DNA from 2 places in the Clostridioides sp. LIBA-6822 genome. Region 2 is predicted to be linked to the other one. Evidence: a T-box and tRNA genes for the amino acid it is inferred to sense, from the RefSeq annotation. Region 2 holds a T-box; the other holds one or more tRNA genes.
The links. The T-box of region 2 lies ahead of alaS (alanine--tRNA ligase). A T-box ahead of a tRNA ligase gene usually reads a tRNA of that ligase, here a tRNA-Ala.

Region 1 (17,034 bases), 1.4 Mb from region 2:
AAATATCTGTATATCAGAAACTGTACCTTCTACACCTGAACCTTGAATATAATCACCTATGTTAAATGGCTTAAAAAATAAAATAATCATACCTGAGCCTAGGTTTGATAATATTTCTTTAAATGCTAAACCTATACTAAATCCAGCAGCTCCTAATACAGCTACAACTGAAGTAGTTTGTATTCCTATAATTCCCAAACTTATCAATGATATAATAGATAGCATAGATATATATATTCCATATACAATGAAATTATTTACACCTTTACTCATTCCATATTTGATTAAAAACTTTGAAACCATCTTTCTTACTATCTTAGATATATAGATACCTATTACAAATACAATTATTGCATATATAATATTTGGTATATTATCACTAAAGTTATTAAGCATATTTTCTAAAGTTCTCTTAGTTATATTACTATTTGTTGAAGCAGTCTTAGCCAATGATAAAAAATTCATTTAACTCCTCCTTATGATAATATTCCTCTGTCCTCTAATTCTTTTGTTATAGCTTCTATAGTCTCTTCTTTTAGCGCCTCAACTGTATGAATATGACTACATTCTGTCAGAACTGATAACTGCTTAAATTCATTTGTCTCAACCTTCTTCATAAAATTATCTATATCCATCTTAGAATAAATGTTAAGTTCTGCAGTTATCTGACCATATGTTGGATGATTTACAATGACATCTTTTACAATCCCACCTAAATCTACAATAATCTTTAATTCATCGTAAATTTCTTTAGAGTTCTTGTGATTCTTACATTTTATTTGTTTTGTAAAATATGGTTGATTATATATTATATATCCTTGAGGTGTAGCTATTATTTCAAATCCTCTAGCTCTTATAAGGGCTATATCTTGTACTATTACTTGTCTACTTACATTTAATATCTCAGCTAGCATTCCACCTTTTACAGGGCACTTAGATTCTTTTAAAATATCTATTAATTTGCTTCTTCTTTCATCAGAATTCATATTACACCTTCTTTCTAAATCAAAAACTTTACCTATACTATATAATTCTATATTTTATCTTATTATAAATCAATATTGACTTTATATTCTATTTAATCTTAAATTTTATTGCAAATAAAAAAGATTACGTGGCTACGTCCTACTCTCCCAGGCAGTTTCCCACCAAGTACCATCAGCGCTAGAGAGCTTAACTTCTGTGTTCGGAATGGGAACAGGTGTATCCTCTCTGCTATTGTAACCACATAATCTCTATGCTTAATATATCTATTAAGTTATTAGAATCTAGTAATACTAGTTTCTTTAGAGTTAGCACTCTAAAAACTACACATATATTTTACTGAATGAACATCAAATAATTTGGTCAAGTCCTCGACCTATTAGTATCGATAAGCTAAATACATTGCTGCACTTACACCTTCGACCTATCAACCAGATAGTCTTTCTGGGGTCTTACCCTTGCGGTGGGAAATCTTATCTTGAAGTTGGCTTCGCGCTTAGATGCTTTCAGCGCTTATCCATTCCGTACATAGCTACCCAGCCATGCCCTTGGCAGAACAACTGGTACACCAGAGGTACGTCCATCCCGGTCCTCTCGTACTAAGGACAGGTCTTCTCAAATTTCCTACGCCTGCGACGGATAGGGACCGAACTGTCTCACGACGTTCTGAACCCAGCTCGCGTACCACTTTAATGGGCGAACAGCCCAACCCTTGGGACCTACTACAGCCCCAGGATGTGATGAGCCGACATCGAGGTGCCAAACCTCCCCGTCGATGTGGACTCTTGGGGGAGATAAGCCTGTTATCCCCAGGGTAGCTTTTATCCGTTGAGCGATGGCCCTTCCACGCAGAACCACCGGATCACTAAGTCCGATTTTCATCCTTGCTCGACCTGTATGTCTTGCAATCAAGCTCTCTTTTGCCTTTACACTCTACGTACGATTTCCGACCGTACTGAGAGAACCTTTGAGCGCCTCCGTTACCTTTTGGGAGGCGACCGCCCCAGTCAAACTGCCCACCTGACAGTGTCCCAAGACCAGATTCATGGCCTATGGTTAGAGTCCCAGTACTACAAGGGTGGTATCCCAAGGATGGCTCCGCCAAAACTGGCGTCCTGGTTTCAAAGCCTCCCACCTATCCTGTACATGTAGTACCAAGACCCAATGTCAAGCTACAGTAAAGCTCCATGGGGTCTTTCCGTCCTGTCGCAGGTATCCGGCATCTTCACCGGAATTACAATTTCACCGAGTCTGTTGTTGAGACAGTGCCCAAATCGTTACGCCTTTCGTGCGGGTCGGAACTTACCCGACAAGGAATTTCGCTACCTTAGGACCGTTATAGTTACGGCCGCCGTTTACTGGGGCTTAAGTTCACTGCTTCGATTGCTCTAACAGATCCCCTTAACCTTCCAGCACCGGGCAGGCGTCAGCTCCTATACATCGTCTTGCGACTTAGCAGAAACCTATGTTTTTGGTAAACAGTCGCTTGGGCCTATTCTCTGCGGCCACCGGATGGTGGCACCCCTTATCCCTAAGTTACGGGGTCATTTTGCCGAGTTCCTTAACAACAGTTCTCTCGCGGGCCTTAGGATACTCTCCTCACCCACCTGTGTCGGTTTGCGGTACGGGTACCTTTAACCTCGATAGAGACTTTTCTTGACAGTGTGAAATCAGCTACTTCGCTACTAAATTTCGCTCCCCATCACATCCCAGCATTATCAAAGCGGATTTACCTACTCTGACTGCCTCAATGCTTGGGCACACATAACCAACAGTGTGCTTAGCTTATCCTACTGTGTCATCCCATCTCTCAAACGGTTATCGGTAGTACAGGAATATCAACCTGTTGTCCATCACCTACGCCTTTCGGCCTCAGCTTAGGTCCCGACTAACCCAGGGCGGACGAACCTTCCCCTGGAAACCTTGGGTTTACGGCCTGTGGGATTCTCACCCACATCTCGCTACTCATGCCAACATTCTCACTCCCATACTGTCCACATGTCCTTACGGTCATGCTTCAACCCGTATGGGAAGCTCCCCTACCCATCATAATGATGCCGTAGCTTCGGTAGTAAGTTTTAGCCCCGGAAATCTTCGGCGCAGGATCACTCGACCAGTGAGCTATTACGCACTCTTTGAATGAGTGGCTGCTTCTAAGCCAACATCCTGGTTGTCTGTGCAATCCCACATCCTTTACCACTTAACTTACATTTAGGGACCTTAGCTGACGATCTGGGCTGTTGCCCTTTCGACTATGAATCTTATCACCCACAGTCTGACTCCCAAGTATAAGATGACGGCATTCGGAGTTTGATAGTCTTCGGTAGGTGCAATACCCCCTAGGACATTCAGTGCTCTACCTCCGTATCTCTCACCTTGAGGCTAGCCCTAAAGCTATTTCGGGGAGAACCAGCTATCTCCGGGCTCGATTGGAATTTCACCGCTACCCACAAGTCATCCCCGAGCTTTTCAACGCTCGTGGGTTCGGACCTCCACGAAATTTTACTTTCGCTTCATCCTGCTCATGGGTAGGTCGCCCGGTTTCGGGTCTACGTCAAGTAACTGAACGCTCAGTTAAAACTCGCTTTCGCTACGGCTCCACACCTTAAGTGCTTAACCTTGCTACTTAACGTAACTCGTTGGCCCGTTCTACAAAAAGTACGCGGTCACACAAGAAATGTGCTTCCACAGCTTGTAAGTGCAGGGTTTCAGGTTCTATTTCACTCCCCTCCCGGGGTTCTTTTCACCTTTCCCTCACGGTACTATACGCTATCGGTCACTAGGTAGTATTTAGCCTTGGAGGGTGGTCCCTCCTGCTTCCCACAGGGTTTCACGTGTCCCGTGGTACTCTGGATCATATCTGAAGTTTTCTCGTTTAACATACAGGACTATTACCTTCTGTGGTGGGTCTTTCCAAACCTCTTCAATTACGATACCTCTTCGTTATGATATGTCCGCAACCCCAATAAAGAAAACTTTATTGGTTTGGGCTATTCCGCGTTCGCTCGCCGCTACTTACGGAATCGAATTTCTTTCTCTTCCTTCAGGTACTTAGATGTTTCAGTTCCCTGAGTTCCCCTCATTAAGCTATGTATTCACTTAATGATACTTAGACATTACTCTAAGTGAGTTTCCTCATTCGGAAATCTTCGGATCAAAGTTTACGTGCAACTCCCCGAAGCTTATCGCAGCTTATCACGTCCTTCATCGGCTCCTAGTGCCAAGGCATCCGCCCTGCACCCTTAATAACTTGACCAGTTAAAAAGGTTTGATAGATTAAAGTCTATCAACTTGATAATTTTTAAAAGTTATCAGCTTTATATATTACAAATTAGATGTCATATCACTAAATATATATGCAGTTTTCAAAGTGCTAACGCACAACGCCAACGGATAAATCCCGTTGCTTAAAGTGCTAACGCACGTCGCCAACAAACAAACTTCACATTCGTTCAGTTTATTCTGTTGCTTAAGGTGCTAATGCACAAGGCTTGTATAAAAATAAGCTTAAAGTGCAATGTAAGAGTCTACTAGATAAATCAAAGATTTAAGTAATATGCTCTTAAATGGTGGAGATGAGGAGAGTCGAACTCCTGACCCCTTGCTTGCAAGGCAAGTGCTCTCCCAACTGAGCTACACCCCCAAATATGAAGTTCATAAAGAACTTTCAAAATTAAACAGTAGGCAATTCTCCTTAGAAAGGAGGTGATCCAGCCGCACCTTCCGATACGGCTACCTTGTTACGACTTCACCCCAGTTATTGATTCCACCTTCGACGACTTCTTCCAAAAGGTTAGATAATCGGCTTCGGGCGTCTCCAACTCCCGTGGTGTGACGGGCGGTGTGTACAAGACCCGGGAACGCATTCACCGCAGCATTCTGATCTGCGATTACTAGTAACTCCAGCTTCATGTAGGCGAGTTTCAGCCTACAATCCGAACTGAGAGTAGCTTTAAGGGATTAGCTCCACCTTACGGCTTGGCAACCCTCTGTACTACCCATTGTAGCACGTGTGTAGCCCTAAGCATAAGGGGCATGATGATTTGACGTCATCCCCACCTTCCTCCAGGTTATCCCTGGCAGTCTCTCTAGAGTGCCCAACTTAATGATGGCAACTAAAGACAAGGGTTGCGCTCGTTGCGGGACTTAACCCAACATCTCACGACACGAGCTGACGACAACCATGCACCACCTGTCACCAATGTCCCCGAAGGGAAGTCTCCGATTAAGGAGATGTCATTGGGATGTCAAGCTTAGGTAAGGTTCTTCGCGTTGCTTCGAATTAAACCACATGCTCCGCTACTTGTGCGGGTCCCCGTCAATTCCTTTGAGTTTCACTCTTGCGAGCGTACTTCCCAGGCGGAGTACTTAATGCGTTAGCTGCGGCACCGAGGGGGGTAACCCCCGACACCTAGTACTCATCGTTTACAGCGTGGACTACCAGGGTATCTAATCCTGTTTGCTCCCCACGCTTTCGTGCCTCAGCGTCAGTTACAGTCCAGAGAGCCGCCTTCGCAACTGGTGTTCCTCCTAATATCTACGCATTTCACCGCTACACTAGGAATTCCACTCTCCTCTCCTGCACTCAAGTCTCCCAGTTTCAAGAGCTTACTACGGTTGAGCCGTAGCCTTTCACTCCTGACTTGAAAGACCGCCTACGCACCCTTTACGCCCAGTAAATCCGGATAACGCTAGCCCCCTACGTATTACCGCGGCTGCTGGCACGTAGTTAGCCGGGGCTTCCTCCTCAAGTACCGTCATTATCTTCCTTGAGGACAGAGTTTTACGACCCGAAGGCCTTCATCACTCACGCGGCGTTGCTGCATCAGGCTTTCGCCCATTGTGCAATATTCCCCACTGCTGCCTCCCGTAGGAGTTTGGACCGTGTCTCAGTTCCAATGTGGCCGATCACCCTCTCAGGTCGGCTACTGATCGTCGCCTTGGTAAGCCGTTACCTTACCAACTAGCTAATCAGACGCGGGTCCATCCTGTACTGGCTCACCTTTGATATTTAAGAGATGCCTCTCAAATATGTTATCCCGTATTAGCATACCTTTCGGTATGTTATCCGTGTGTACAGGGTAGGTTACCCACGCGTTACTCACCCGTCCGCCGCTCTTTACCGAAGTAAATCGCTCAACTTGCATGTGTTAGGCACGCCGCCAGCGTTCATCCTGAGCCAGGATCAAACTCTCAAATAAAAGTTTATCAGGCTCAGATACTATTGTTATCAAAATATCTGGCTTTATGGTTTGTTTCTTGTTTTATAAATTAACCTACTGTTTAATTTTCAAAGTTCTTTAAATTATTGTGGTGGGCCATCAGGGACTCGAACCCCAGACCTACCGGTTATGAGCCGGGCGCTCTAACCAACTGAGCTAATGGCCCACAATAATTTGTGGTGCCGAAGACCGGAATCGAACCGGTACGAGAGGTAAGTCCCGCAGGATTTTAAGTCCTGTGCGTCTGCCAGTTCCGCCACTTCGGCACATCACCTGGCTATGTCCTACTCTCCCAGGCAGTTTCCCACCAAGTACCATCAGCGCTAGAGAGCTTAACTTCTGTGTTCGGAATGGGAACAGGTGTATCCTCTCTGCTATTATAACCAGATTATTGTCTAAATTTTCATTTAACTTTTTTCTAAGACAAGTATTATAATAACATCTTTGTCTTATTATGTCAATACTTTTTTTATTCGATTTTTTAGTTTATAAAACTACTAAAAATCTATAATTTTTGACAAGTTTAAACATATAGAGTTAGCACTCTAAAAACTACACATATATTTTACTGAATGAACATCAAATAATTTGGTCAAGTCCTCGACCTATTAGTATCGATAAGCTAAATACATTGCTGCACTTACACCTTCGACCTATCAACCAGATAGTCTTTCTGGGGTCTTACCCTTGCGGTGGGAAATCTTATCTTGAAGTTGGCTTCGCGCTTAGATGCTTTCAGCGCTTATCCATTCCGTACATAGCTACCCAGCCATGCCCTTGGCAGAACAACTGGTACACCAGAGGTACGTCCATCCCGGTCCTCTCGTACTAAGGACAGGTCTTCTCAAATTTCCTACGCCTGCGACGGATAGGGACCGAACTGTCTCACGACGTTCTGAACCCAGCTCGCGTACCACTTTAATGGGCGAACAGCCCAACCCTTGGGACCTACTACAGCCCCAGGATGTGATGAGCCGACATCGAGGTGCCAAACCTCCCCGTCGATGTGGACTCTTGGGGGAGATAAGCCTGTTATCCCCAGGGTAGCTTTTATCCGTTGAGCGATGGCCCTTCCACGCAGAACCACCGGATCACTAAGTCCGATTTTCATCCTTGCTCGACCTGTATGTCTTGCAATCAAGCTCTCTTTTGCCTTTACACTCTACGTACGATTTCCGACCGTACTGAGAGAACCTTTGAGCGCCTCCGTTACCTTTTGGGAGGCGACCGCCCCAGTCAAACTGCCCACCTGACAGTGTCCCAAGACCAGATTCATGGCCTATGGTTAGAGTCCCAGTACTACAAGGGTGGTATCCCAAGGATGGCTCCGCCAAAACTGGCGTCCTGGTTTCAAAGCCTCCCACCTATCCTGTACATGTAGTACCAAGACCCAATGTCAAGCTACAGTAAAGCTCCATGGGGTCTTTCCGTCCTGTCGCAGGTATCCGGCATCTTCACCGGAATTACAATTTCACCGAGTCTGTTGTTGAGACAGTGCCCAAATCGTTACGCCTTTCGTGCGGGTCGGAACTTACCCGACAAGGAATTTCGCTACCTTAGGACCGTTATAGTTACGGCCGCCGTTTACTGGGGCTTAAGTTCACTGCTTCGATTACTCTAACAGATCCCCTTAACCTTCCAGCACCGGGCAGGCGTCAGCTCCTATACATCGTCTTGCGACTTAGCAGAAACCTATGTTTTTGGTAAACAGTCGCTTGGGCCTATTCTCTGCGGCCACCGGATGGTGGCACCCCTTATCCCTAAGTTACGGGGTCATTTTGCCGAGTTCCTTAACAACAGTTCTCTCGCGGGCCTTAGGATACTCTCCTCACCCACCTGTGTCGGTTTGCGGTACGGGTACCTTTAACCTCGATAGAGACTTTTCTTGACAGTGTGAAATCAGCTACTTCGCTACTAAATTTCGCTCCCCATCACATCCCAGCATTATCAAAGCGGATTTACCTACTCTGACTGCCTCAATGCTTGGGCACACATAACCAACAGTGTGCTTAGCTTATCCTACTGTGTCATCCCATCTCTCAAACGGTTATCGGTAGTACAGGAATATCAACCTGTTGTCCATCACCTACGCCTTTCGGCCTCAGCTTAGGTCCCGACTAACCCAGGGCGGACGAACCTTCCCCTGGAAACCTTGGGTTTACGGCCTGTGGGATTCTCACCCACATCTCGCTACTCATGCCAACATTCTCACTCCCATACTGTCCACATGTCCTTACGGTCATGCTTCAACCCGTATGGGAAGCTCCCCTACCCATCATAATGATGCCGTAGCTTCGGTAGTAAGTTTTAGCCCCGGAAATCTTCGGCGCAGGATCACTCGACCAGTGAGCTATTACGCACTCTTTGAATGAGTGGCTGCTTCTAAGCCAACATCCTGGTTGTCTGTGCAATCCCACATCCTTTACCACTTAACTTACATTTAGGGACCTTAGCTGACGATCTGGGCTGTTGCCCTTTCGACTATGAATCTTATCACCCACAGTCTGACTCCCAAGTATAAGATGACGGCATTCGGAGTTTGATAGTCTTCGGTAGGTGCAATACCCCCTAGGACATTCAGTGCTCTACCTCCGTATCTCTCACCTTGAGGCTAGCCCTAAAGCTATTTCGGGGAGAACCAGCTATCTCCGGGCTCGATTGGAATTTCACCGCTACCCACAAGTCATCCCCGAGCTTTTCAACGCTCGTGGGTTCGGACCTCCACGAAATTTTACTTTCGCTTCATCCTGCTCATGGGTAGGTCGCCCGGTTTCGGGTCTACGTCAAGTAACTGAACGCTCAGTTAAAACTCGCTTTCGCTACGGCTCCACACCTTAAGTGCTTAACCTTGCTACTTAACGTAACTCGTTGGCCCGTTCTACAAAAAGTACGCGGTCACACAAGAAATGTGCTTCCACAGCTTGTAAGTGCAGGGTTTCAGGTTCTATTTCACTCCCCTCCCGGGGTTCTTTTCACCTTTCCCTCACGGTACTATACGCTATCGGTCACTAGGTAGTATTTAGCCTTGGAGGGTGGTCCCTCCTGCTTCCCACAGGGTTTCACGTGTCCCGTGGTACTCTGGATCATATCTGAAGTCTTCTCGTTTAACATACAGGACTATTACCTTCTGTGGTGGGTCTTTCCAAACCTCTTCAATTACGATACCTCTTCGTTATGATATGTCCGCAACCCCAATAAAGAAAACTTTATTGGTTTGGGCTATTCCGCGTTCGCTCGCCGCTACTTACGGAATCGAATTTCTTTCTCTTCCTTCAGGTACTTAGATGTTTCAGTTCCCTGAGTTCCCCTCATTAAGCTATGTATTCACTTAATGATACTTAGACATTACTCTAAGTGAGTTTCCTCATTCGGAAATCTTCGGATCAAAGTTTACGTGCAACTCCCCGAAGCTTATCGCAGCTTATCACGTCCTTCATCGGCTCCTAGTGCCAAGGCATCCGCCCTGCACCCTTAATAACTTGACCAGTTAAAAAGGTTTGATAGATTAAAGTCTATCAACTTGATAATTTTAAAAAGTTATCAGCTTTATATATTACAAATTAGATGTCATATCACTAAATATATATGCAGTTTTCAAAGTGCTAACGCACAGCGCCAACGGATAAATCCCGTTGCTTAAAGTGCTAACGCACGTCGCCAACAAACAAACTTCGCATGCGCTCAGTTTATTCTGTTGCTTAAAGTGCTAATTTTGAGTATTCGTAAAAACGAACCCTCAAAATTAAACAGTAGGTAATTCTCCTTAGAAAGGAGGTGATCCAGCCGCACCTTCCGATACGGCTACCTTGTTACGACTTCACCCCAGTTATTGATTCCACCTTCGACGACTTCTTCCAAAAGGTTAGATAATCGGCTTCGGGCGTCTCCAACTCCCGTGGTGTGACGGGCGGTGTGTACAAGACCCGGGAACGCATTCACCGCAGCATTCTGATCTGCGATTACTAGTAACTCCAGCTTCATGTAGGCGAGTTTCAGCCTACAATCCGAACTGAGAGTAGCTTTAAGGGATTAGCTCCACCTTACGGCTTGGCAACCCTCTGTACTACCCATTGTAGCACGTGTGTAGCCCTAAGCATAAGGGGCATGATGATTTGACGTCATCCCCACCTTCCTCCAGGTTATCCCTGGCAGTCTCTCTAGAGTGCCCAACTTAATGATGGCAACTAAAGACAAGGGTTGCGCTCGTTGCGGGACTTAACCCAACATCTCACGACACGAGCTGACGACAACCATGCACCACCTGTCACCAATGTCCCCGAAGGGAAGTCTCCGATTAAGGAGATGTCATTGGGATGTCAAGCTTAGGTAAGGTTCTTCGCGTTGCTTCGAATTAAACCACATGCTCCGCTACTTGTGCGGGTCCCCGTCAATTCCTTTGAGTTTCACTCTTGCGAGCGTACTTCCCAGGCGGAGTACTTAATGCGTTAGCTGCGGCACCGAGGGGGGTAACCCCCGACACCTAGTACTCATCGTTTACAGCGTGGACTACCAGGGTATCTAATCCTGTTTGCTCCCCACGCTTTCGTGCCTCAGCGTCAGTTACAGTCCAGAGAGCCGCCTTCGCAACTGGTGTTCCTCCTAATATCTACGCATTTCACCGCTACACTAGGAATTCCACTCTCCTCTCCTGCACTCAAGTCTCCCAGTTTCAAGAGCTTACTACGGTTGAGCCGTAGCCTTTCACTCCTGACTTGAAAGACCGCCTACGCACCCTTTACGCCCAGTAAATCCGGATAACGCTAGCCCCCTACGTATTACCGCGGCTGCTGGCACGTAGTTAGCCGGGGCTTCCTCCTCAAGTACCGTCATTATCTTCCTTGAGGACAGAGTTTTACGACCCGAAGGCCTTCATCACTCACGCGGCGTTGCTGCATCAGGCTTTCGCCCATTGTGCAATATTCCCCACTGCTGCCTCCCGTAGGAGTTTGGACCGTGTCTCAGTTCCAATGTGGCCGATCACCCTCTCAGGTCGGCTACTGATCGTCGCCTTGGTAAGCCGTTACCTTACCAACTAGCTAATCAGACGCGGGTCCATCCTGTACTGGCTCACCTTTGATATTTAAGAGATGCCTCTCAAATATGTTATCCCGTATTAGCATACCTTTCGGTATGTTATCCGTGTGTACAGGGTAGGTTACCCACGCGTTACTCACCCGTCCGCCGCTCTTTACCGAAGTAAATCGCTCAACTTGCATGTGTTAGGCACGCCGCCAGCGTTCATCCTGAGCCAGGATCAAACTCTCAAATAAAAGTTTATCAGGCTCAGATACTATTGTTATCAAAATATCTGGCTTTATGGTTTGTTTCTTAATATAAATTAACCTACTGTTTAATTTTCAATGTTCGTGTTTATTTCTTTTTCCTTTTTTCAAGGACAAGTAATACTATACCATCTTTAAAACAGTAGGTCAATACTTTTTTTATATTTTTTTATAAATTTTTCTCATATTCCTTTTTTAGCTTTTCTACTACCTTTTTTTCTAGTCGAGAAACAGTCATCTGAGATATCTCTAACTCCTTAGCTATACTAGATTGTGTTTTATCAAAGAAAAATCTGTCTTTAAATATTTTTACTTCTAATTCATTCAAAGTTTTAATAAACTTATTAATAAAATCTTCATACTCTATACTTCCAAAGTTACCTTCTTCTTTTCCTATCTTATCAATAAGAGTTATGTCTTTATCTTCTGAATCATCATTACTTGATGAATCTAAAGACATAGGTTGATATCCATAGGAAGCTTCCATAGCCTCTAGAACATCTTCTTCACTGACTCCAATGTAATCAGCTATATCTTTTACTTTTGGATGCTTTTTATTTTCTTGTTCTAGTTTAATTTTTGCATCACTTATCTTTTTGCTTAGTTCCTGTATTCTTCTTGGTACTCTAAGTGTCCAAACTTTATCTCTAAAATATTTTTTTATTTCTCCTACTATAGTTGGTGTTGCAAAACTGGAGAATTCAAATCCTTTTTCAACATCATATCTATCAATAGCATAAATTAACGCTAATGAAGCAACTTGATATATATCTTCAAAATCAACACCTTTATTTATATACTTCTTAGCTAACAATCTTGCTAAATACAGATGCCTTTCAATAAGAATATTCCTAATATCTACATTTTTATTTTTATTATATAAATTAAATAGCTCTTTTGTATCCATATTTAGGTAATGTGTAGCATTAGCTACATTTTTCATTAAATATCAACTCCTAAATATTTAGTCATTTTTATTTTTGTTCCCTGGTTATGTTCTGATTCAATATCTACATCATCCATTAAAGTTCTAATTATAAATAGTCCAAGACCACTCTCTTTTGGATTCTCTAAATCTGGTGTACTTATTGAGCTAACATCATATCCTTTTCCATTATCCTGAATTTCTATATTAATTGCATTATCTAAAATATTAAATACTATATTGAACACATCATCTTTACTATGCTTTATTGCATTTGTACATGCTTCTGATACTGCTACCTTTATATCTTCTATATCATCTATTGGAAATCCCATCTTATTAGCAATTCCAGACGCTGTTAATCTTATTATACTAACATAATCTGGATTTGTAGTAATTTCCATCTTTATAGTCTCACAAGCCAAAGTCTATCCCTCCACTTTAAATATTTTATCTAGACCTGTTATAGTAAAAATCTTTCTGACATTACTCTTAGGATTTACTATGTATATCTCTTTTTCGTTTATCTTTAATTTTTTCAATACACCTATCATAGCTCCTAAACCTGTTGAATCTATATAATCTAAATCTTTAAGATTAATTTTTACATCTAACATATTTTTTTCTATCAAGTTATGCAAATGTTCCTTTAGTTTATCTGCTGTAGAAACATCAAGTTCTCCATCAAGACAAACATTCCAAAATTTATTTTGAGAATCTAAATTTGACTCTATATTCATAGACATGTAAAAACCTCCTATTTCCTCTTAATAATTTTAAATATATTTCCTATACTCATTATTTTATTAATTACATAAACTATATCATCTATTCCCTTTGATATTGATGATGCATTTTCAACAATATCCTGTATATGTCTTTCATTATAATCTACAATCTTATAAGCCTTTTCAACAACCTTATTTAGGCTATTTAGAGTTTTAGCTAAATAAATTGCTACTATAAGAGCAGAACTACCTACTAACACTGCTCCAATCTGCCACCCCCATGCATTCATTAGTTAACATCTCCCTCGTCATCAAAGCTTTTACTTATTACTATATCTTCTTCAGAAATCTTTATATCTTCTTCATTATTATCATCATCTACTAAATTTATTATTCTCTCTTTGACATCATTAAATGTTTCATGTAGAACTTCTTTTGGATTTTCTTTCACATCATTAAACTTCTCTTTTGTTTCTTTTCTTAATTCAGAACCTTTTTTTGGTGCAAAAAACAGACCAAATACAAAACCTAAAATAGCTCCTATTAATAAAAATCCACCTTTTTTACAACTTTTTTTATTACACATAACAACTACTCCTTTCAATTTTAAATTTTTATCTAAGTACATTATACAAAAAGAATAGGATATTTATCCTATTCTTCTTCAATATTTATTTTGGCAATCGAAACTACATTGACTTCATCATTAGTTTTCATTAATTTAACACCACTTGTGACCCTTCCAAACAGTGATATCTCATTAACTCTTATTCTAATAAGAACTCCATCAGAATTTATAATCATTATCTCATCATCTTCATTAACCATATCTGCACCTACAATTGTGCCAGTCTTCTCAGAGATATTATAAGTTTTAATTCCTTTACCAGCTCTTATTTGGCTTCTATATTCTTCTATATTTGTTCTTTTTCCAAAACCATTTTTACTTACAACTAATACATCTGTACCTTTACTACAAAGGTTCATAGACACAACAAAATCATCTTTACTTAAAGTTATACCTTTTACACCCATTGCTGTTCTACCCATATATCTTATATCATTTTCATCAAATCTTATAGACATACCATCTTTAGTAACTAAAAGTACTTCTTGTTTTCCATCTGTAAGTTCTACTCCAATAAGTTCATCATCATCTCTTAAACCTATAGCAATAAGACCAGATTTATTTATATTTCTAAACTCTTCTCTCTTAGTCTTTTTAACAATACCTTTTTTTGTTGTAAGTAGTAAGTATTCATTTTCATCATTGCCATCTATAGGTATCAATGTAGCAATTTTTTCATCTGCTGATAATTGAAGTAAATTCACTATAGCAGTACCTTTAGCTTGTCTTTTACCTTCAGGTATTTCATATGCATTTAGTTTAAACACTCTACCTTTATTTGTAAAGAATAACAGTCTACTATGAGTAGTTGTAGTTATTAAATGTCTTACAAAATCTTCTTCTCTAGTTGTAAGTGCTGAAATACCTCTTCCACCTCTTTTTTGACTCTTATAAGTATCAGATGGAAGTCTCTTTATATATCCAAAGTGAGTAAGAGTTATTGCTATTTCTTCATCACTTATAAGATCTCTCATATCTATTTCGCCTTCAGCATGTCTTATCTCTGTTCTTCTCTCATCAGAATAATTCTCTTTTATTATTGTAATTTCATCTTTTATTACATTTAAAAGTAATCTTTCATCAGCTAAAATTTCTTTTAATCTATTTATCTTCTTAATTAACTCTTCATATTCAGCATCTATCTTATCTCTTTCTAAACCTGTAAGTCTTTGAAGTCTCATATCTAGTATAGCTTGAGCTTGAATTTCAGTTAACTTGAATTTTTCTATTAAGCCTTGTTTAGCCTCTTGACCTGTTTTTGAAGCTCTTATCAGGCTTATAACTGCATCTATATTATCTAAAGCAATTTTTAATCCTTCTAAAATATGTGCTCTTGCTTCAGCTTTATTTAATTCAAATTTAGTTCTTCTTGTAACAACATCTTCTTGATGTTTAATATAATGAAATAATATTTGCTTAAGATTTAAAACTCTTGGTTGTCCATCTACAAGTGCAAGCATTATTATACTAAAAGTATCTTCCATTTGAGAATGTTTATACAGATTATTTAATACTATATTAGCATTAGCATCTCTCTTTAATTCTATAACAATTCTCATACCATTTCTATTACTTTCGTCTCTTAAATCTGATATACCTTCTATTCTTTTTTCTTTAACTAACTCAGCTATTCTCTCAACTAATTTAGCTTTATTTACTTGATAAGGTATTTCTGTAACTATTATTTGTTGTTTTCCTTTTGGAAGTTCTTCTATAAAAGCCCTAGATCTAACTTTAACTTTTCCTCTTCCAGTTCTGTATGCTTCTGCGATACTCTCTTTCCCCATTATAATTGCAGCTGTAGGGAAATCTGGACCTTGCACAAATTTTATTAAATCATCTACACTACACTCTGGATTATCAATTAAATATATCGTTGCATCAATTACCTCAGCTAAGTTATGTGGAGGTATTGAAGTTGCCATACCAACAGCTATCCCATTAGAGCCATTTACTAATAAATTAGGATATCTTGCTGGTAGTACTGAAGGCTCTTTTAATGACTCATCAAAGTTTGGTTTAAAGTCTACAGTTTCTTTTTCTATATCTCTTAATAACTCTAATGATAATTTACTCATTTTGGCTTCTGTATAACGCATAGCTGCTGGTGAATCTCCATCAACAGAACCAAAGTTACCATGACCATCTACTAAAAGTGCTCTAGTTGAAAAGTCTTGAGCCATTCTTACCATTGCATAATAAACAGCAGTATCTCCATGAGGGTGGTACTTACCTAAAACGTCCCCAACAATACGAGCTGATTTTCTGTAAGGTTTATCTGGAGTTAAATTTAATTCACTCATTGAGTATAATATTCTTCTATGAACTGGCTTTAAACCATCTCTAACATCAGGAAGAGCACGTCCAGCTATAACACTCATCGAATAATCAATATATGACTTTTTCATTTCTTCCGCTATTTCAATAGGGAGTATTTTGTTATTTTCTTCCATGTATACTAATCCCCTCTCTCTATATATCTAAGTTTCTAACAAATCTTGCATTTTCTTCTATAAATTCTTTTCTTGGAGCTACTTTATCACCCATAAGCATTGAAAATACTTCATCTGCAATTGCAGCATCTTCTACAGTTACTTGTAATAAAGTTCTTGTATCAGGATTCATAGTTGTATCCCATAATTGCTCTGCATTCATCTCTCCAAGACCTTTGTATCTTTGAAGCTCTGCACCATTTCTTCCAATTTCATCTAATAATATATTTAATTCTTTATCTGAATAAACATAATGTTCCTTTTTTTGCTTTGTAACTTTATATAAAGGTGGTTGTGCTGCATAAACATATCCCTCATCTATAAGAGGTCTCATATATCTAAAGAAGAATGTTAATAATAAAGTTCTTATATGAGCTCCATCTACATCGGCATCGGTCATAATTATAATTTTATGGTATCTAGCCTTATCTATATCAAAATCTTCTCCAATACCACAACCATAAGCTGTTATCATATTTTTTATTTCATCTGAAGATAATATTCTATCTAGTCTTGATTTTTCAACATTAAGTATCTTCCCTCTTAATGGAAGTATAGCTTGACTATTTCTATCTCTACCTTGTTTAGCTGAACCTCCCGCTGAATCCCCTTCGACTAAGAATATTTCACTTTTAGCAGGGTCTTTTTCTGCACAATCTGCAAGTTTTCCAGGTAAAGATGTGCTTTCTAATACACTTTTTCTTCTTGTTAACTCTCTTGCTTTTTTTGCGGCTTCTCTAGCTCTTTGTGCTCTTAAAGCTTTATCAACTATG
Region 2 (17,034 bases):
AGGACAATTTTACCAGACATAAGTATAGAAGAAATGATAGAAGTAAGTAAAGTTTATAGCATACTAGGTATGATAGATGAAACCAAAGGAATAATTGACAATAGACCTTTTAGGGCACCTCATCACACAACTACAAAGCAATCTTTGATTGGTGGCGGAGTAGATGCAAGACCTGGAGAAGTTGCTTTAGCACATAGAGGTATATTATTCTTAGATGAAATAGCTGAATTTGATAGAAAAATACTTGAGACTTTAAGACAACCTATAGAAGATGGATATGTAAATATATCCAGAGTGAAATATAATACAAAATATCCTTGTAGAGTATTGTTAATTGCAGCTATGAATCCATGTCCATGTGGTTACTATATGTCAGATACAGAATGTAGATGTAGGAGTAACGAAATTGATAAATACATAAATAAAATATCAGGTCCATTATTAGATAGGTTTGATATTTTTGTAGAAGTTAATTCTATAAAATATGTTGATTTTAATTCTTCAAAACAAGAAGAAAGTTCTCAAAAAATAAAGAGAAGAGTAGAAAATGCTAGAAAAATACAAATAAATAGATTTAGAAAAGATAATATAAAAAATAATAGTGAAATTAAATCTTCTAATTTATTAAAATATTGTAAATTGGAAAAAGAAGCTTCAAAAACGGCTGAGACAATAATTAATAAATATAATCTCAGTAGTAGAAGTTATACAAAACTTTTAAAAATGGCAAGAACAATAGCGGATTTGGAAGAAATAGAAACAATAAATTCGCAGTGTATTATAGAAGCTTTTTCATTTAGAAAGGCTTATTATAGTTATTTTAAATAAGTTTTTGAGGTGGATTTTATGGAAAAAAGAGATATCTATTTGTGGTTAAAATCAATTAGTGGAATAACAACAAAAACAATTGAAATAATAGAAAGTGAAATAGTAAATATTGAGGATATATTTGATTTTTCTGAAAAAGAAATATATAATTTAAAAAATATAAGCTTGAATATTAGAAAAAATATAGTAAAATATAGAGGTCACGCTTATTTAGAAAATATAAAAGAACTTCTTTATAAAAAAACAATTAAATATATTTGTCAATATGATAAAGAATATCCTGAGAAATTAAAAAATATATACAATGCTCCAAAGTTATTATTCTATAAAGGTGATATAAGTTTAGTTAATAATAATTTTAATATAGCTATAGTAGGTTCAAGAAAACCTACAGCCTATGGAATTAATTGTGCAAAAACAATAAGTTGTCAACTATCCCAGTATGGGGTTAATATAGTAAGTGGATTAGCTATAGGAATAGATGCATATTCACACATAGGTTGTATGAATGGAAAATCTAAAACTATAGCAGTGCTTGGCTCAGGAGTAGACAATCCTCTTCCAAAACAAAATTTATATTTATCAAATAAAATATTAGAAAATGGGGGATTATTATTATCAGAGTATAATATTAACTCGACAGTAGCACCATATCATTTTTCTAATAGAAATAGGATTATTAGCGGATTAAGTGATGGAGTAGTGGTTGTAGAGGCAGCAATTAGAAGTGGTGCATTAATCACAGTGGATTTTGCTCTTGAACATGGAAAAAATGTCTTTGCAATACCTGGTAATATAAATTCCCAAATGAGTAGAGGTTGTCATAAAATTATAAAAGAAGGTGCAAAATTAATTGAAAATATAGATGATATTTTGAATGAATATAACATATTTAATATTATTGATAAAAAAATAAATCAAAAATATGATAATATAAGTCTAAATGCCAAGTCTAAGCAAATAATAGAAGCTATAAAAAGAGAAGGAAACTTGCATATAGATAGTATTTGTGATTATACTGGTATAGAAATAAAGTATGTAAATTCAATAATCAATGAATTAGTACTAAATGAGTTAGTAGTAGAAATGAATAATAAAACGTACAGTTTAAATGTATAAATTAAGATTAGGTAGTGGGGGTGTGTGGTTTTATGGCCAAAACATTAGTCATCGTAGAATCGCCTGCAAAAGCTAAGACCATAGAAAAATTTTTAGGAAAAAGTCATTACACAGTGAAAGCATCAGTTGGTCATGTCAGAGATTTACCTAAAAGTAAATTAGGTGTAGATATAGAAAATAATTTTGAACCTCAATATATAAACATAAGAGGTAAAGGCGATGTAATAAAAGAATTAAAAAAAGAAGCTAAAAAGTCTAAACAAGTGTATCTAGCAACCGACCCTGATAGAGAGGGTGAAGCTATATCATGGCATTTAGCTCATATACTAAATTTAGATGAATCTGAAGATTGTAGAATAGAGTTTAATGAAATAACTAAGGATGCAATTAAAAAAGCAATTAAGCATCCTAGAAATATTGATATAAATTTGGTTGATGCACAACAAGCAAGAAGAGTATTAGACAGACTTTTAGGTTATCAGATAAGCCCTATATTGTGGCAAAAGGTTAGAAAAGGTCTTAGTGCAGGTAGAGTACAATCTGTTACAACAAAATTAATTTGTGATAGAGAAAAAGAAATAAAAGCATTTATTCCAAAAGAATATTGGACAATAGATGTGGAAGCAAAGACAGCAAAAGATAAGGATATAACTTTAAAATTTTATGGTAAGAATGATGAAAAAATCGAATTAGAAAATGAAGAAGCTGTAAACGAAATACTAAAAGAAATGGAAGGCAAAGATTTAAAAGTTGAGAAGATAGAATCTAAATCAAGACGTAAATCAGCTCCAAAACCATTTACGACAAGTATGCTTCAACAAGAAGGAGCAAATAAGCTATTCTTCACTACTAAAAAGACAATGATGATAGCCCAAGAATTATATGAAGGTATAGATATAGAAGGTGAAGGTACTGTTGGTCTTATATCATATATAAGAACTGACTCTAAGAGAATTTCTGATGAAGCAAGAGAAAAAGCCAAAGGTTATATAGTAAGTAATCTAGGCGAAAACTACTATAAAAATAGTAGTGATAAAAAAGAAAAAAAAGATACTAAAAAAGTTCAAGATGCCCATGAGGCAATAAGACCAACTTCTGTTGACAGAACTCCAGATAGTATAAAAGCTTCACTGAGCAAAGACCAGTACAAGTTATATAATTTAATTTGGAGAAGATTTGTAGCTAGCCAAATGGAGGATTCAGTATTCGATATATTAAATGTAGAATGCAAAATAGGAGACCTTGTATTTAAAGCTACTGGTTCAAAAATGAAATTTGATGGTTACACTAAGGTATACAATTTTTCAGAGAGAGAAGATAAAATTTTACCAAGTATAGACAAAGGCGATATATTGAATATAGAAAATGTATTACCAGACCAACACTTTACACAACCACCAGCAAGATATACAGAAGCTAGTTTGGTAAAAACATTAGAGGAATTAGGGATAGGTAGACCAAGTACGTATGCTCCAACTATAGCTACTATATTAAATAGAGAATATGTTGAAAAACAAGGAACGAGTCTATGTCCAACAGAACTTGGTATAATAGTTACTGACATTTTAGAAAATAATTTTAATAAATTTATAGATGTAGATTTTACCGCTGATATGGAAAGTAAACTTGATGTTATAGAAGACGGAAATACAGACTGGAAAGAGATTGTATCTGAATCATATGCTCCACTTAAAGAAGCTATTGAAGAAGCACTTGAAAATATAGAAAAAGTAAATATGGATGAAGAAACTGATGAAATATGTGAAAATTGTGGCTCTAATATGGTTATAAAATATGGTAGATTTGGAAAATTTATGGCTTGTAAAAACTATCCAGATTGTAAAACAACTAGACCAATTATGAATAAAATTGGTGTTAAATGTCCAAAATGTGAAGAAGGAGATATTATACTTAGAAAATCTAAAAAAGGTAAAGCTTTTTATGGATGTTCTAATTATCCAAACTGTGACTTTGTAGCTTGGAATAAGCCGACAGGAGAGTTTTGTGAGAAGTGTGGTTCGTATATGGTTGAAAAAGTGACTAAATCTGAAACAAAAACAGTGTGTTCTAATAAAGAATGTAATAAAGAGTCAAAAGAGCATAATGACGGAAAAGAGTGAAAATTGAAAAAAATCACATAATTCTCTTGAAAAAGGTTCCAATCTATGATAATCTTTCAAGTGTAAACAACTAATATAAAAAATAAATTTTCATTAGAGATGAAAATAATATTAGAAAATATAAAAGGTTATTAAAAGGCCTAAATTTCATGAGGAGATGATTAAATGGCAAGTGAAGTGTTACAAAAAACAAGGAAAATAAATAAAACATTACAAACAAGTGGTGGAAGTAGTGTCTCTTTTGATTTACTGGCCGGAGCATTAGGAGATGTTTTAAATTCTAATGTTTATGTAGTAAGTGCAAAAGGTAAAGTATTAGGTCTTCATTTAAATGATGCTCAAGACAGTTCAGTTATAGAAGATGAGTATACTAAACAAAAGAAATTTTCAGATGAATATACTCAAAATGTATTAAAGATTGATGAGACATTAGAAAATTTAAATGGTGAAAAGATATTGGAAATTTTTCCAGAAGAACATGGAAGATTACAAAAATATACTACAGTAGTACCAATCTTAGGTAGCGGTCAAAGACTTGGAACATTAGTACTTTCAAGATATTCAGCTTCATTTAATGATGATGATTTAGTAATAGCTGAATACAGTGCGACTGTTGTTGGTCTTGAGATATTAAGAGCAATAGGTGAAGAGTTAGAAGAAGAAATGAGAAAGAAAGCTGTAGTTCAAATGGCAATAGGCACTCTGTCCTACTCCGAACTTGAAGCAGTTGAACATATTTTTGCTGAATTAGATGGTAAAGAAGGTTTACTTGTTGCAAGTAAGATAGCTGATAGAGTTGGTATAACTAGATCAGTAATAGTAAATGCACTTAGAAAATTTGAGAGTGCAGGTGTGATAGAATCAAGATCATTAGGTATGAAAGGTACTCATATAAGAATACTTAATGATAAACTTACAGATGAATTGAAAAAATTAAAAAACAATCAATAATCTATATTTTTTATAGATTGAGATTAGGAAAGGTATCTATTTCAAATAGATACCTTTTTTAGACGAATTATTGAAATAATTATAGAGTAAGTATTTTAATCAAAAAAGGAGTGAGGAGATGCCTTTAGCAGATAAAATAAGACCAAAAACAATGAATGATGTAATAGGTCAAAGTCATATAATAGGTAATGGCAAAATATTGTCTAAGATATTACAATCTAATTTTTTACCAAATATGATATTTTTTGGTCCTCCAGGTGTTGGTAAAACCACAGTAGCAGAAATAATAGCAGAAAAAAGCAATAAAAATTTCTATAAAATAAATGCTACGAATTCATCTCTAGAAGATATAAAAAAGGTAATATCAGAACTTGGAAGTATAAATAATATAAATGGAGTTTTGTTATATATAGATGAAATACAAAGCTTTAATAAAAAACAACAACAATCAATATTAGAATTTATGGAAAATGGAAGTATAACCTTAATTGCTAGTACCACAGAAAATCCATACCATTATGTGTATAAAGCTCTTTTAAGCAGGTCTACTGTGTTTGAATTTAAACCTTTAGAGAAGTTTGATATAGAAAAAGGTTTGGAAAGAGCTATTGAAGTATTAAATGAAGAAAGTTATATGGATATTGAATGTAATAAGGATGCAATTGAAGATATAGCTATTCTTTCTGATGGAGATATGAGAAGAGCTTTGAATATTTTGGAAATGGTAGTTTATTCAACTAAACCAAATAAAGATAATATAACTCATATAGATTCAGATGTAATACAGTCATCTACCTTTAATAAGATTATAAACTATGATAAAAATGGTGATAGTCATTATGACATTTTAAGTGCATTTCAAAAATCTATAAGAGGAAGTGACCCTCAAGCGTCTATACATTATCTAGCAAGACTTATAAAAGGTGGAGATTTGATAAGTATATGTAGAAGACTTTTGGTAATAGCAAGTGAAGATATAGGTCTAGCTTATCCAAATGCTATTATGATTGTAAAGGCATGTGTAGATTCAGCTATGCAACTTGGATTTCCAGAAGCAAAAATACCACTGGCAGAAGCTACTATTCTTTTAGCTACATCTCCTAAATCTAATTCTGCATGTATAGCAATAATGAAAGCTATGGATGAATTGGATAAAGAGTTTGTTAAGGACATACCAAACAGTATAAAAGATGCACATTATTCTGGTTCTAAAGATATAGGTAGAGGTTGTGGGTACAAATATCCTCATAACTTTAAAAATCATTATGTAAAGCAACAGTATTTACCAGATAGTATAAAAGATAGTATCTACTACATACCACAAGAAAATAAAACTGAGACAAATATAAAGAAATATTTAGAATATCTAGATAGTGATTTTTAAACTGAACGTTATGTATCGGGGGTAGATATTATGATTATAAGACTTAATTCAACTTACCATAGTAGAGTTATGAAATACTTAAAAAGAGAACCTGAGTACAATTTGTTTATAATAGGAGATATCGAAAGATATGGATATGGGCATAATTTTTTAAATATCTGGGGAGATATAGATGAAAAGGGTGAGATAAGGGCAATATTACTTAAATATTTTGAGTTTATGATGTTTTATTCTGATGGAGAATATGATGTTGAAGGTTTTTATAATCTACTTTGTAATACTAATTATGAAGAAATTTCTGGTAAAATATGTGCTGTAGGAGCTTTAGCTAATAGATTGGGACTTAATAATTTAAAGACAGTTGATTTTTGTAAACTTCAAACTAGAAAGTTTTTGGTGGATAATAACTGTAGTGAAAAGATAAAAAAGATTAGGCTGGGAAATCTTAAAAAGACAGTAAGACTTTATGATTTGATAGATGAATTTCACAGTACGACTTTAGATAATTTAAAAAATGGATTGAGGACAGGTAGAGGGTATTGTATAGAGATTAACAAACAAGTAGTATCCATGGCAAAGAGTACTTCAGAAAATAAAACTCATGCAATGATAATTGGAGTAGGTACACATCCAAAGTATAGAGCTAGAGGACTTGCTACAAAGTGCCTTATTAAACTATGTTCAGAACTCCTAAGAGAAAATAAAATACCTTGTTTGTTTTATGATAATGAAGAAGCTGGAAAGATATATAAAAAGCTAGGATTTGAGAATATTGGAAAATGGGGTATTTATTCAAAATAAAAAATTTCAAATTAATCTTGACAAAATTAGTAGGGTATAATAAAATTATGTTGAAAGTAATTCCTACTAAATCAGTATGAATTAGATTTCTATATAGAGGTGATAATATATGAAGTTGTCTACGAAAGGTAGATATGGATTAAAAGCAATGTTTGAATTAGCATTAAATCAAGATAATGGACCAGTATCATTAAAATTTATTGCTAAGAAACAGAGAATATCAGATCAGTACTTAGAACAAATATTTTCATCTTTAAAAAAATCAGGTCTAGTAAAAAGTGTAAGAGGTGCTCAAGGAGGATATTTGCTTTCAAAGAATGCTGAAGACATAACAGTAGGTGATATACTTGTAGTATTAGAAGGACCAGTTGCATTGTCTGACTGTGTACTAGATGAAGATGTATGTGAAAACTCAAACATGTGTGTAACGAAAATAGTTTGGGAAAAGATGAAAAAGGGTATAGAAGATGTTATAGACTCAATTACTCTTAAAGATATGATAAATGACTATAACAAAAATAAATTAGAAAATGATATAACAAATATTAAAAAATAGATTTGGAGATGAATGTAATGGAAAAAAGAAGATTGTATATGGATTATTCTGCAACAACACCTGTTAAAAAAGAAGTATTAGATGCAATGATGCCATACTTAACAGATTATTTTGGTAATGCATCTAGTTTTCACACATTCGGAAGAGAAGCAAAAGATGCATTAGATAAAGCAAGAGAACAAGTAGCAGACCTTATAAACGCTGAACCTAGTGAAGTGTATTTTACAGCTGGTGGTTCAGAAAGTGACAACTGGACATTAGAAGGTGTAGCTTATGCTAATAAAAATAAAGGCAATCATATAATAACTTCAAAGATAGAGCACCATGCGATACTTCATACATGTGAATACTTAGCAAAACATCACGGATTTGAAATAACTTATTTGGATGTTGATAGTGAAGGAAAAGTAGATTTAAAGGAATTAGAAGATTCCATAAAAGATACTACTATACTTATAAGTATAATGTTTGCAAATAATGAAATAGGAACTATACAACCTATTAAAGAAATATCTGAGATAGCTAAAAAACACAAGATATTATTCCACACTGATGCAGTACAAGCTACAGGTAATATTCCAGTAGATGTTAAAGAACTAGGAATAGACTTGATGAGTATGTCTTCACATAAAATATATGGACCAAAGGGTGTAGGAGCTTTATACATAAGAAAAGGTGTAAGACTTCATAACTTTGTTCATGGTGGAGCACAAGAAAAAAGTAAAAGAGCTGGTACAGAGAATATACCTGCAATAGTTGGATATGGAAAAGCAGCAGAATTAGCTAAAGCAAATATGCAAAATCATGTAGAGACTTTAACTCGTCTTAGAAATAAGCTAATAGATGGTGTGTTAGAAAGAATACCTTATACAAGAATAAATGGTAGTTTAGAAAATAGACTTCCAGGAAATGCAAACTTTGCATTTCAATTTATAGAAGGTGAAGGAATACTTTTATTATTAGATATGCTAGGAATTGCTGGTTCAAGCGGTTCTGCTTGTACTTCTGGTTCATTAGACCCTTCACATGTACTTCTTGCAATAGGTTTACCACATGAAATAGCACATGGTTCATTAAGACTTACAGTTGGAGATTTTACAACAGATGATGATATAGATTATATATTAGAGAATTTACCAAATGTTATAGAAAGACTTAGAAGTATGTCACCACTTTATGATGATGCGAAGAAACAAGGCTTAGTAAAGTAGACAGAGAGATAAAACATAAAAAATAGACATAAATTGAGTAGGAGGAAAAAATAATGCAATATAGTGATAAAGTTATGGAACATTTTATGAATCCAAGAAATATGGGAGAAATTGATAATGCAAGTGGTGTAGGTGAAGTTGGAAACCCTACATGTGGAGATATAATGAAGATATTTTTAGACATAGAAGGAGACATAATCAAGGATGTTAAGTTTAAGACATTTGGCTGTGGTTCAGCTATAGCAAGTTCTTCTATGGCAACTGAAATGATAAAAGGTAAAACTATAGCAGATGCATTAGAACTTACAAATAAAGCTGTTGCTGAAGCTTTAGATGGTTTACCACCAGTAAAGATGCATTGTTCAGTTTTAGCAGAACAAGCTGTAAAAGCAGCTCTTATAGATTATGCTCAAAAGAATAATATTCATATACCAGAATTAGATGGATATGTTATAGATGATGCTCATGACCATGATGTTGAGGAAGAAGAATAAAAATAAGGAATAATTTTCCAAAAATTGGTTTAAAACAATTTTAAAAAAGTGTATAATGATGTAGTAAAGAAAAATAGCCGTTTTCACGAAAATGGCTATTTTTTATTGCCCAGATTCCTTGTTTTAACCCGTTTTATAAATTAATCTAATAATAAAAAATATACACTTCTATAATCTCTAAACAATAAGAATATAATAAATCCCAGCAAATCAATCGTTTAGAAGGTTTTCATATATAAATATATTTTCCAAGAAATTATCTAAAAATGCTATTTTCGTGAAAAAGGCACATTTCAAATTAAAACACTATTAGGGGGAAAAATTATGAAAGTACCAAAGAAAATAGCAGTAATTCTTACTATATCATTAGTAGTTAGCAGTGTAACAGTAAGCATATCAAATGCTCAAACGAACAGTGACACACTTAAAGGTTCTGGTAGATGGGAGACTGCTATACAAATAAGTAAAAAAGGATGGGATACATCTAAAAATGTAATATTAGTAAATGATAATACTATAGTGGATGCATTGACTGCAACTCCTTTTGCAAGCTCTAAAAATGCACCAATTCTTTTAACACAAAATAATAAATTAGATGATAGAACGAAGGCTGAAATAATAAGATTAAAAGCCGAAAAAGTATACTTAATAGGTGGAGTAAAAACTCTAGGTTCAGAAGTAGAAGCTCAATTAAAATCTCTAAAAATTGATACAGAAAGAATATCTGGAAATGATAGGTATCAAACATCTTTAGAATTAGCTAAAAAATTAGATGAATCTCTTGGAAGAAAAACTACTAGTAATATTTCAAAAATAGTTGTTGTTAATGGTGAAAAAGGTCTAGCTGACGCAGTAAGTGTAGGAGCAGCAGCAGCTCAAAATAAAATGCCAATAATACTTTCTAGTCCAAATGAGGGTATAAAATTATCGAGTCAATTTATAAAAGATAAAGGTATAAAAACATCTTATGTAATTGGTGGTGTAAAGTCAATCTCAGAAGCAACAAAAAATACTTTACCTAGTCCTAAAAGATTGTCAGGAAATGATAGAAATGAAACTAATGCTGCTGCTATAAGAGGTCTATACGAGACAAAAGAGTTGAAAAATGCATATATAACAAAAGATGGTATGAATAAACAAGGTGACCTTATAGACTCACTAGCAGTAGGTTCACTAGCAGCAAAAAATAATTCTCCAGTAGTTTTAGTTGGAAACAAGTTAAATAAAGAACAAGAAAAAGTATTGAATACTAAAAGCTTAAAAACAATCACACAGGTTGGAGGCTCAGGTAATGAAAATGCTTTTTCTGAAATAAAAAAATCACAATCTACAACAGTATATGAAGTTAAAAACTTAGAAGAATTAAAAACAGCCTTAGTTAAGGCTGATGCAAATGATGTTATAAATGTTAAGCCATCAGGAACTATATCAAATGATTTATCATTAAGTACTAATAATTCAATTTCTGTAAATTTAAACGGTACATATACAGGGACTATAGTAGTAACTGCTCCAAATGCAGATATAGTTAATAAAGGGACAATAAGTAAAGTATTAGTTAAAGACAGTAAAGGTGGAACAATAATAAATGAAAGTGGAGCAAAAATAGAAAAAGTAGAGATACAAAATAATTCTAGTAATGTTGTAGTTAAGAATAATGGTAAAATAACAAATATAAAAAATGATGCAACAGGAACAAATATAAAAAATGAAGGAACAATAACTGATAAAGTAGAAGGTTCTCAGAGTCCAAGTATAGATGGTACTAAACCAGGTGGAAGTTCATCTGGAGGTTCTTCATCAAGTGGAGGTAGTTCAAGTGGTGGTTCGTCTGTAAAAGACAAATTGATAACATCAATAACAGCACTTGAAGATTCAATAAAAATTCAAAATGTAGAAAATGGAACAGAGTTAAGCAGACTAAACTTACCAAAAGAGCTATCAGCAACAGTATCTGGAGTAGCTAATACTAAAGTAGGGGTAACCTGGAAAAGTACACCAGAGTATAGTCCTACAACATCAGGAACATATGTATTCAAGGCCAATTTAGCAAATGGATATAAACTATCAGAAGGATTATCACTACCAAGTATTACAGTAAAAGTAGCTGAACCTGTTAAAGTTGAGACAATAAAAATTAATAATACTGCTACATTAGAAAAAGCACTTGATTTACAAGAAGATGGTCAAATATGGGAAATAGATGGACAAATAAATGTCGAAAAGCCAATTGTTATAAATAAAAAAATAATTATAAATGGCATTAATGATGCTGAGTTAATAAAATCTGCAGAATTTACTGATACTATACCAGGATATGAAAATATAGTGACGTTAGACAGAATAGATAATGTAGAAATAAACAATCTAAAAGTAACTGGTTTAGATTCTGATAGGATAAATAAATCAGGAATGCATGTTTATTTATCAAAAAATATTAAATTAAATAATGTAACTTTGAATAACAATAAGGGTGCAGGTCTAATAGTAAATGGCTCATCAGTAACAGCTTCAAATCTTAGAACAAGTGGAAATGGATGGTATGGAGTAAATGTAGAATATGTAAAAGCTGATGGAGTTGTAAGTGAAACTAATGCAAACTTAACTTTGACAGATAATTGTAATATAAGTGAATATACTCCAATACAAACAGATGATTATGATAAAGATAAAGTTGTTGTTAATGGATTTGGAGAGTGTAAACTATCACAAGATTCAAAAACTGCTACTTGGGGCAAAGCTTCTATCACTATGAATGAACTTGTTAATATAACACAAGAAAATAAAATAGATGAAAATCAAGATGGTAGTATACCTAAATTTGAAAATACTGAAAATAGAACACCAGTAGAGATTACGTTAAACAAAGGTAAAAATGATTATCAGAATGTAAGAGTAAAAATAAAAGAGGGAGATGGTTCAGCAGGTCTAGGTGGAATACAATTAATTGCCAAAGATAGCAATGGAAATTGGTTTAACATAGTAAACACAGGATGGGGTCCAATGGAAGGATTTTCATTACAAGATGCAACAACACCAGTTTATCTAGTTGGAAATACAGAAGGTACTTATAAAGTAAAAATACAGCTAGTTGATGTTAGTAATTCTAATAAAATAATAACAGAAACAACAGCATCAGTAGATGTAGTTAAGAATTAGTAAATAAAAAATTAACCTTAAATCTTTTAAAATTACTTAATAATATTATTTTTTTTAGAAAATAGAGCAAGCTATATTTTAAATAAATACAATGCTTGCTCTATATGGTATAATAATAAGTAATGCAAAAGATGAGGTGAAATTTGTTTATGAATAAAAAAGTAATGATAGGTATGAGTGGAGGAGTGGATAGCTCTGTAGCTGCATATCTTTTAAAACAACAAGGTTATGATGTCATTGGTGTTACTATGAAATTGTGGCAAGATGATGACGATGTTGAAAATGAAGGTGGTTGTTGCTCTTTATCAGCAGTTGAAGATGCTAGAAGAGTAGCAAATAAAATAGGTATACCATTTTATGTTCTAAATTTTAGAGAAGTATTTAAAGAAAAAGTAATAGATTATTTTATAGATGAATATTTAGAAGGAAAAACTCCTAATCCTTGTATAGCTTGTAATAAGCATATAAAATTTAATGATTTTTATAAGAAAGCTAGACAAATAGGTTGTGATTATGTGGCTACAGGTCACTATGCAAAGATAGAAAAGGATGAAAGTACAGGAAGATATTTGCTAAAAAAATCTGTTACGGATAAAAAAGACCAAACTTATGCACTTTATAATCTTACACAAGAACAACTAGAACATACTTTATTGCCAATAGGTGATTATGAAAAAGATAGAGTAAGAGAAATTGCTAAAGAAATGGGAATGGCAGTCCACAATAAGCCTGATAGTCAGGAAATTTGTTTTGTTAAAGATAATGACTATGCAAATTATGTAAAAAAACATTCTAAAAAGCGTATTGAAGAAGGTTTTTTTGTAGATACTAAAGGAAATATACTTGGAAAACACAAGGGTATACTATACTATACAATAGGTCAAAGAAAAGGGCTTGGAATTACCTTTGGGAAACCAATGTTTGTAATAGATATAAATCCAATAAATAATACTATAATTCTTGGAGATAATGAAGAATTGTTTAAAAAAGAACTTATTGCAAAAGATGTTAACTTTATATCAATAGATAAATTAGAAGAACCACTAAGAGTTCAAGCAAAAATAAGATATTCAGCAAAACCATCACCAGCGACTATTCACAAAATAGGAGAAGATACTATTAAAATAGTTTTTGATGAAGCTCAAAGGGCTATTACTAAAGGTCAATCTGTAGTAATGTATGATGGAGACGTTGTAGTAGGTGGAGGAATAATTGAGAAAAGTTTATAAAAACATCTAAAAAATTAAAAAAATAAACAATAAAGTATATTAAAGTGGAATAAAGTTTATAAAATAAATTTATTGTATATGGAAATATAGTATTGATTAATTTTGTAAAATTTAGTAATATAATTAGTATATTAATTAAAAAGCAAATACAGTGATAAGGAATAGTAAAATATTTGATGTCTTACAGAGAGAGGGAAAATGCTGGAAGCCCTTAGAATACAATATTTGAAGCAGCCTTTTAGTAGCAATCTTGAACAATTTATATTATGTAAAGAATATATAAGTAGAGATTGACGGTAGTTACGTTATAGCTAAGGTTTTCCGAAGATATCATAGTTTTTATGATAATTAGGGTGGTACCGCGATTGTCCTCGCCCCTATAAATTTATTTATAGGGACGAGGTTTTTTATTTAAACGAAAAAATAAAATTTATTAGGAGGAACATAATATGGAAAAGATGGGATTAAACGAAATAAGAAGTAAGTTTTTAGAGTTTTTTGAGTCAAAAGGTCATTATGTAGCAAATAGTTATTCTTTAGTACCAAACAATGACAAGAGTTTATTACTTATAAATTCAGGTATGGCACCTTTGAAAAACTATTTTTCAGGTGTAGAAGTACCTCCAAATGTAAGAATGTGTACATCTCAGAAATGTATAAGAACAGGAGATATAGAAAATGTAGGTATAACTGCAAGACACGCTACATTCTTTGAAATGATGGGTAACTTTTCATTTGGAGATTACTTTAAAAGAGAATCAATTAAATGGGGATGGGAATTTGTTACAGAATGGTTAAATATACCAGAAGATAAGATTTGGGTAACTGTATATGAAGAAGATGATGATTCTTATGATATATGGGCAAAAGAAATGAATTTCCCAGAAGAAAGAATGGTTAGACTTGGGAAAGATGATAATTTCTGGGAAATAGGTACAGGTCCTTGTGGTCCTTGTTCAGAAATTTATTTTGATAGAGGAGAAGAGTATGGATGTGATAATCCAGATTGTAAACCAGGCTGTGATTGTGATAGATATTTGGAATTTTGGAACCATGTATTTACTCAATTTGATAGAGATGAAGAAGGAAACTATAGCTTATTAGAAAGTAAAAATATAGATACAGGTATGGGTCTTGAAAGAATGGGATGTATCATGCAAGGAGTTGATACTATCTTTGAAGTAGATACAATTAAGTCTATATTAGAAGCAGTTGAGAAATTAACAGGAGTAAAATATGGAGAGAATCCAAAAAATGATATATCACTAAGAATAATAACTGACCATATAAGGGCTGTAACGTTCTTAGTTAGCGATGGAGTACTTCCATCAAATGAAGGAAGAGGATATGTTCTTAGAAGACTTCTTAGACGTGCTGCTCGTCATGGTAAATTATTAGGTGTAAAAGAATTATTTTTACAGAAACTAATAGATGAAGTTATAAAAGTAAATGATAAAGCATATCCAGTTTTAGTTGAAAAAGAAAGCTATATTAAAAAAGTAGTTGGTATAGAAGAAGAAAAATTCAATGAAACTATAGACCAAGGAACAGAAATATTAAATTCTTATATAGAAGTATTAAAAAGTGAAGGAAAAACTGTTTTAAGTGGTCAAGAAGCCTTTAAATTATATGATACTTATGGTTTCCCAATAGACTTGACTAAAGAAATCTTAGAAGAAGAACATTTATCTGTAGATGAAGAAGCTTTTAATGAAGAAATGGAAAAACAAAAAGAAAGAGCTAGAAATGCGAGAGGAAATATGGATGGAGAAAGTTGGAAGGAAGACCCTCTATCAAAATTAGAATCTACAGTTGATAGTATGTTTAATGGATATACTGAAATATATGGAGAAGGAATTATTGAAGCTATAGTTAAAGACGATGAGTTAGTTCAAAGTGCAAAAGAAGGCGATAAGGTATCTATAGTACTAGACAATACTACTTTCTATCCTGAAGGTGGAGGACAAGTTGGAGATTGTGGATTAATAACTAATGAAAACCTAGTTGTAGAAGTACTAAATACTAAAAAAGGAGCTAATAATAGTATAAAACATATAGGTGTAATAAAATCAGGAAAAATAAGCAATGGAGATAAAGTGAAGACACTGGTAGATGGAGAAATTAGAATGGCAGCTGCAAGAAATCACAGTGCTACGCATTTACTTCATAAGGCATTAAAAGAAGTATTAGGAGACCATGTTAATCAAGCTGGTTCTTTAGTTACTCCAGAAAGACTTAGATTTGATATTACTCACTTTGAAGCTATATCAAATGAAGAATTAAAAGTAATAGAAGAAAAAGTAAATAATGTTATTTTAGCGTCTTTAGACATAAAATGTGATATTATGAATATAAAGGAAGCTAAAGAAAAAGGAGCTACAGCACTATTTGGTGAAAAATATGGTGATGAGGTAAGAGTAGTTTCTATGGGAGATTATTCTACAGAACTTTGTGGAGGAACTCATTTGACAAATACTTCTCAAGTAGGAATGTTCAAGATATTATCTGAAGGTGGAGTAGCAGCAGGTGTAAGAAGAATAGAAGCAATAACAGGAAAAGCTGTTTATGAATATCTAAAAGAAAGAGACGGTATTATCTCTGAAGTTTGTGTAAGCTTAAAATCTAAGGAAGATAATTTAATTCAAAGAATAAGCTCTTTATTAGAAGAGAATAAAAATTTATCTAAAGAATTACATGATATGAAAGCTAAGATGAGTTTACAATCAGCTGATTCTATTTTTGATTCTAAAGTTGAAGTAAATGGAGTTAATTTAATAACTAATAAATTTGAAGGTATGGACATGGATACACTAAGAGAAACAGCAGATAATCTAAGAGATAAGCTTGGTTCTGGTGTAGTGGTACTAGCAAATGTAGTAGATGATAAAGTTAACTTTGTAGTTACTGCCACTAAAGATGTATTAGACAAGGGAATACATTCAGGTAATATTGTTAGAGAAGTTGCAAAAATAGCTGGAGGAAAAGGTGGTGGAAGACCTAATATGGCACAAGCAGGAGCTAGTGATGTATCTAAGGTTGACCAAGCTTTAAGCTATGCAAGTGAGGTTATTAAGACACAAGTTAAATAACATTCACTTAAGGAGGTTTTTAATTTGGAAAAAGATTTAGACTACACTATGAAATTTGAAGGGATACCAGAGGATAGAATGAGTGTAGGAGAC

Region 1: it has a tRNA-Ala gene. The T-box ahead of alaS (alanine--tRNA ligase) is inferred to sense a tRNA for this amino acid. The anticodon was not compared.

Annotation. Positions count from the first base shown of each region.
Region 1 is NZ_CP196995.1:5,254-22,287, reverse strand. It holds gene ACTG48_RS00110 (mechanosensitive ion channel family protein) at 1-465, opposite strand, end outside; gene ACTG48_RS00105 (3H domain-containing protein) at 477-986, opposite strand; rRNA gene rrf (5S ribosomal RNA) at 1,113-1,229, opposite strand; rRNA gene ACTG48_RS00095 (23S ribosomal RNA) at 1,344-4,240, opposite strand; tRNA gene ACTG48_RS00090 (tRNA-Ala) at 4,552-4,627, opposite strand; rRNA gene ACTG48_RS00085 (16S ribosomal RNA) at 4,683-6,185, opposite strand; tRNA gene ACTG48_RS00080 (tRNA-Ile) at 6,296-6,372, opposite strand; tRNA gene ACTG48_RS00075 (tRNA-Leu) at 6,384-6,472, opposite strand; rRNA gene rrf (5S ribosomal RNA) at 6,478-6,594, opposite strand; rRNA gene ACTG48_RS00065 (23S ribosomal RNA) at 6,795-9,691, opposite strand; rRNA gene ACTG48_RS00060 (16S ribosomal RNA) at 9,974-11,476, opposite strand; gene ACTG48_RS00055 (SigB/SigF/SigG family RNA polymerase sigma factor) at 11,658-12,431, opposite strand; gene ACTG48_RS00050 (ATP-binding protein) at 12,431-12,838, opposite strand; gene ACTG48_RS00045 (STAS domain-containing protein) at 12,842-13,159, opposite strand; gene ACTG48_RS00040 (hypothetical protein) at 13,171-13,431, opposite strand; gene ACTG48_RS00035 (YtxH domain-containing protein) at 13,431-13,727, opposite strand; gene gyrA (DNA gyrase subunit A) at 13,796-16,222, opposite strand; gene gyrB (DNA topoisomerase (ATP-hydrolyzing) subunit B) at 16,242-17,034, opposite strand, start outside.
Region 2 is NZ_CP196995.1:1,369,391-1,386,424, forward strand. It holds gene ACTG48_RS06635 (YifB family Mg chelatase-like AAA ATPase) at 1-828, shown strand, start outside; gene dprA (DNA-processing protein DprA) at 847-1,947, shown strand; gene topA (type I DNA topoisomerase) at 1,980-4,067, shown strand; gene codY (GTP-sensing pleiotropic transcriptional regulator CodY) at 4,233-5,018, shown strand; gene ACTG48_RS06655 (replication-associated recombination protein A) at 5,137-6,402, shown strand; gene ACTG48_RS06660 (GNAT family N-acetyltransferase) at 6,433-7,203, shown strand; gene ACTG48_RS06665 (RrF2 family transcriptional regulator) at 7,313-7,759, shown strand; gene nifS (cysteine desulfurase NifS) at 7,777-8,970, shown strand; gene nifU (Fe-S cluster assembly scaffold protein NifU) at 9,024-9,464, shown strand; gene ACTG48_RS06680 (cell wall-binding repeat-containing protein) at 9,789-12,623, shown strand; gene mnmA (tRNA 2-thiouridine(34) synthase MnmA) at 12,773-13,852, shown strand; T-box leader at 13,995-14,234, shown strand; gene alaS (alanine--tRNA ligase) at 14,302-16,941, shown strand; gene ACTG48_RS06695 (IreB family regulatory phosphoprotein) at 16,966-17,034, shown strand, end outside.